DNA from 2 places in the Vreelandella sp. GE22 genome. Region 2 is predicted to be linked to the other one. Evidence: riboswitches for the same ligand, from Rfam matches in the RefSeq annotation. Region 2 holds a riboswitch; the other holds the start of a gene.
What was found. Region 2 has a riboswitch for cobalamin ahead of ACWHRL_RS06520 (TonB-dependent receptor domain-containing protein). Riboswitches for the same ligand answer to the same signal wherever they lie in the genome.
Positions count from the first base shown of each region.

Region 1: it holds a riboswitch for cobalamin, as region 2 does, so the genes downstream of both, ACWHRL_RS16610 (ABC transporter substrate-binding protein) here and ACWHRL_RS06520 (TonB-dependent receptor domain-containing protein) in region 2, are expected to answer to the same signal.

Region 1 covers NZ_OZ309110.1:3,534,401-3,536,779, forward strand. The annotation lists gene ACWHRL_RS16600 (cytochrome c oxidase assembly protein) at 1-764, opposite strand, end outside; gene ACWHRL_RS16605 (DUF2243 domain-containing protein) at 765-1,232, opposite strand; cobalamin riboswitch at 1,337-1,528, shown strand; gene ACWHRL_RS16610 (ABC transporter substrate-binding protein) at 1,571-2,379, shown strand, end outside.
Region 2 covers NZ_OZ309110.1:1,383,674-1,386,052, forward strand. The annotation lists gene ACWHRL_RS06510 (histidine phosphatase family protein) at 1-3, shown strand, start outside; gene ACWHRL_RS06515 (bifunctional adenosylcobinamide kinase/adenosylcobinamide-phosphate guanylyltransferase) at 1-392, shown strand, start outside; cobalamin riboswitch at 413-630, shown strand; gene ACWHRL_RS06520 (TonB-dependent receptor domain-containing protein) at 769-2,379, shown strand, end outside.

The sequences.
Region 1 (2,379 bases), 1.7 Mb from region 2:
CCCACCGGCCGTCTCAACCAAAACGTCATCAACACCACCGCCAGCAGCACCTCGGCCAGGTCGCCGCCGTAGTACATCAGCTGCGCGGCGGCTTGCACGTCTTCCAGAGCGTGGCCGGTGCCCCGGGGTAAGCCTTGAGCGTACATCAGCTTGCCGAGCAGGCTGTGGGTAGCGATGGCGGCGAACAGCACGCCGAGGCGAAAGCGCAGGCTGAGCCGGTGGGGTGAGGTGTCGGGCTCGGCGAGGATCGCCCAGCAGAAAAGATAACCTGCCAGCAGGAAATGCAGGTGAATGGCGTAGTGAAGCGTCGGGCTTTCAAGCGAAGCGGCGTAAAGCGGCGTCATGTAGAGCACGTACATGCCGCCCACGTTGAGAAACAGTGCGGTGACCGGGTGAGCGATCAAGCGAATGAAGCGGCTGTGAAGAAGCGCCACTACCACCTTGCCGCCCGCCTGCGGAAGCGTTTTGAACAGCAATGTGACCGGGGCGGCCAACACCCAGGCAAGCGGCGCGAACATGCCGATCAAAAGGTGCAGCGTCATGTGCCCGATCAGGTCGTGGTGCGCCCAATTCATCAGCGAGGGCCAGAAAGCCACGCCCAGCAGCGCGCTGCCCAGCACGAAGAAACCGCACCGCTTACGGCTCCAGAACGCCCGGCGGTGAAGCCCTTGGGCGGCAACCAGGTACACCAGCGTGATGAGGACGACCAGCGCGAAGGGCAGCCAAGCCAGCAGCGAGCCATGAGTGTTGGCGTGGGCGTGCATTTAACGCGCGGCGCTTGACCGGGCGCGCCGGAAAAACCCCACCCCGACCAGCAAAAAGACGATGGCGCAGGCGTTCCATACCAGGTCGTACATCAGCGGATCCACGCCGTAACGAATCTGATGCAGGCCCAACACCTTGTGGTTGATCAGGCCATCGAAGAGCTGAAAGCCGCCCATCCCCAGAAAAAAGCCCGCTTTCGTCCAGGCAATGCTCAAACATTGGCGCTGAGAAAGATCCAACAGCATGAAGACCCCCACCACCACGGCCAGCAGTTCGCCTGCATGCAACAGCCCGTCGGACACAATACCGAATGCCGGCGTGGAGAAGTCGAAAAAGTGGTGCCACTGCAAAAGCTGGTGGAAGACGATTTCATCGACGGCCGCCATGACCCCGATGCCCACCAGCACCGCCGCCCAAAGCGAGCGCTTTGCGCTCAACGTGGTAGATGCATTCGCCATTCTGGTCATCGCCGTTCTCCCTGACTGTCATGTAAGCGTAGGCAAGCCCACCCCCGGGGTAAAGGGTGGGCGGTGCCTGGCGCAATGAGCAATTGCCCTGACCAGGGGCGCTCTCTAGAATAGCGCGCGTCGGTGTTTCTTCGGAAACTTAATAGAGAATCCAAAGCGGCCTGGCCGCGAACCGGAACTGCCCCCGCAACTGTAGGCGGCGAGCGACGCTCAAGAGACCACTGGACGCTACGTCCGGGAAGGTGAGCTAGCCATGACCCGTCAGTCAGGAGAACTGCCGACGACTCTTCACTCACCACGGCGCCCCTGGCGGCCGCGGATCATGCACGGGAGTGTACATGATGCTGACATTACGTAACGCAACGGCCCTTTTGGGCCTTTGCGCGGCGTCGGCTGCCTTGGCGGCCACCGACTACCCGCTCACGCTTGAAAGCTGCGGTCATGCCATCACCCTCGAAGCGCCGCCGGCGCGGGTGGTCACCATCGGCCAGGCGGCGACGGAAATGCTTTATCTGCTCGGCCTCGAAGAACGAATGGTCGGCACCTCGCTTTGGGTCAACCCGGTGCTCGATGAGTTTGCCGAGGCGAATGCCGGCGTCGAGCGCCTTTCCGACGACGCGCCCAGCTTCGAAAGCGTGATCAACCGAGAGCCGGACCTGGTGATTTCCGCTTTTGAGTGGATGGTCGGGCCGGCCGGTGTGGTGGGCACGCCCGAGATGTTCGACGACGCGGGGGTGGCGCTTTGGACCCTGCCTACCGAGTGCGAGGGCAAGGACAACGTCCAAAGCATGGACGGCGCGCGGCGCACGCTCTTCGACCCGGCGCTGGTGTACCAGGCCATCGCGACGCTTTCACGTATGTTCGATGTATCAGAGCGCGGCGATGGTGCCATCGAGGCGCTCAAGGCGCGGGAAACCGCCGCGATCGAGGCCGCCCAGGCACTCAGCTTGTCCAAGGATACCAGCGGCGTGTTCTGGTACTCCTCGGCACAGCTGGGTAGCGACCCTTACGTGGCAGGTGTGAACAGCGTACCGGACTGGATGATGAGCACCCTCGGCATCGACAACGTGGTGAGCATCGAAGAGGAGTGGCCGAGCGTGGGCTGGGAGCACATCGCCCGCGCCAATCCTACCTTTATCGCCGCCGC
Region 2 (2,379 bases):
TAAAAGCGCGCTTTGAAAACGCCGCCTGGTGGACCCTCGCCCCGGGCCAGCGCCTGGCGGACTGCCACTCGATACTGGTGCCCAACAAACCACTGGTGATCAACGGCTTTTTAAACTGGGTGGCGCGCCACGGCGAGTACGAGGCGGATAACGAGCACCTGCGCGCTCAATGGCGTGAGGATATCGATTTTCTATGCCAGGCCGCTGCGACGCGAAACGCGACCATCATATTGATTTTAAACGAAGTAGGCCGAGGCCTGGTGCCCATGGCCCAGGACGACCGCCGCCTGCGCGATTTGAACGGCTGGTTGAGCCAGGACGCGGCCAAGCGCGCCGAGCGCGTGTGGTACGTGCGCCACGGCCTGACCCAGCGCCTTGCCGAGGTCGATTGACCTTGTCAGGGCAACTTGCTAGTTTACGCTCACCTTTGGGTGCTGGCCTGCGCGCCAGTTAAACGGGAAGCTGGTGCCCATTCCAGCGCTGCCCCCGCAACGGTAATCGAGTCAAGAACGGCCAATATGCCACTGTGTCGCCCGCGACATGGGAAGGCGGCCGTTTGAAAAGGGTGTCCTTTAAAGAGAGCCCCTTTTGCTCGTCAGCCCGGAGACCGGCCCAAACGTCAGGTTTTAGAACCACTACTGCCGAGTCGCGGAGGGCGTGCTTAGGGCTGATACGGGCCACCCACGCCCGCTATTTCCCCTTGTCCACTCTTTGCCCGGCCCTATAAAAAATCGGCTGTGCGGGTGAGCACGGCCAAAGGGACCCACCATGTCATATTCGCGTACCACCTCCGGGCTTACCGCCTTGACGCTCGTCGCACTGCCGTTGGCCGCCTCCGCCCAGTCAGCGCCTTCCTCGAACACGCCAAACGATGATCAGGCCCTCGACCCGGTCGTGGTGACTGCCACGCTCGCCCCGCGCACCGCCAACCAAAGCCTTTCATCGGTTACCGTACTGGACGAAGCCACCTTTCGCCGCCAGGACCCGGTCAGCGTCACCGACCTTTTACGCGGCCAGCCCGGCGTGGACGTCTCCAGCAACGGCAGCTTCGGCAAGAATTCGAGCGTGTTCATTCGCGGCACCGGAAGCGCCCAGAACGTCTTGTTGATCGACGGTATCCGCCTGCGCTCCGCCACCAGCGGCGGGGCGGCGTGGTCGAATCTCGACCCGCGCATGTTCGAGCGCGCCGAGGTCGTGCGCGGCCCCAGGGGCAGCCTTTACGGGGCGGATGCCATCGGCGGCGTGGTGCAGCTATTCACCCACCAGGGCGATGAACAAGGCCCGCAGCCGCGGCTCTCCTTCGGCGGCGGCTCTTTCGGCACCGCGCGGGCCAGCGCCGGTATCAGCGGCCAGGAAGGCGGCACGCGTTACAGCTTCGCCGCCAGCCACTTCAATACCGAAGGCCAGCCCGTGCGCCGCGGTGGCGACGACAAGGGCTATGACAACACCTCCGCGCTCGCCCGGGTCTCGCACACTTTTGATAACGGCGCGGAGACCGGCGTACTGGCGCTGCGCGCCAGGGGCAACAACGAGTACGACGAGGGCGAGGACGACTTCGTGCAACAAGTGGCCGCCGTCTACGGTGAGGTGCCGGTGATGGATGCCTGGCGCTCGCGGGTCACGCTCTCCGAGGCCCGGGACGAAAGCGACAACATCGATGAGTTCGGCGACTCCACCTTCGACACCAAAATCCGCACCGCGCGCTGGGAGAATACCTTCACCGCCGGCGCCCATGAGTTCATCGCCGGGGCCGAGTACAGCGAAGACAAGATCGACAGCACCGTCGATTACGACGAAACCAGTCGGGACAACAAGGCGGCGTTCAGCCAGGCGCTTTTCGACTTCGCCCCGTTCACCCTGCAGGCCAGCGCCCGTTTCGATAGCAACGAAAGCTACGGCGACGAGGTGACCGGAAGCGTAGGCCTGGGCTTCGATGTCGACGCCCACCACACCCTGCGTGCCAATTATGGTACCGCCTTCAACGCGCCGACCTATAACCAGCTTTACTACCCGGACTTCGGCAACCCGGACCTCGAATCGGAAACATCCGAGACCGTCGAACTCGGCGCGCGGGGCCAGTACGCCAGCCTCTTTTGGGACGCCGCGCTTTACCAGACCGATATCGACAACCTGATTGCAGGCCAGGGTGAGCAGTTCAATGTGCCCACCTCGCGTGTTCGCGGCGTCGAGCTATCGAGCGGTGTAGAAATCGATGCCTGGACTTTAGCCGCCGCACTCACCTACACCGACCCGGAGAACCGCGCCACCGGCCACCGGCTGCAAAACCGCGCCACGCAAAGCCTGCGCCTGGATGTGGACCGCGAGATTGGCGAGTACTCGGTGGGCGGTTCTTGGGTGGCGCAGAATCACCGCTACCGC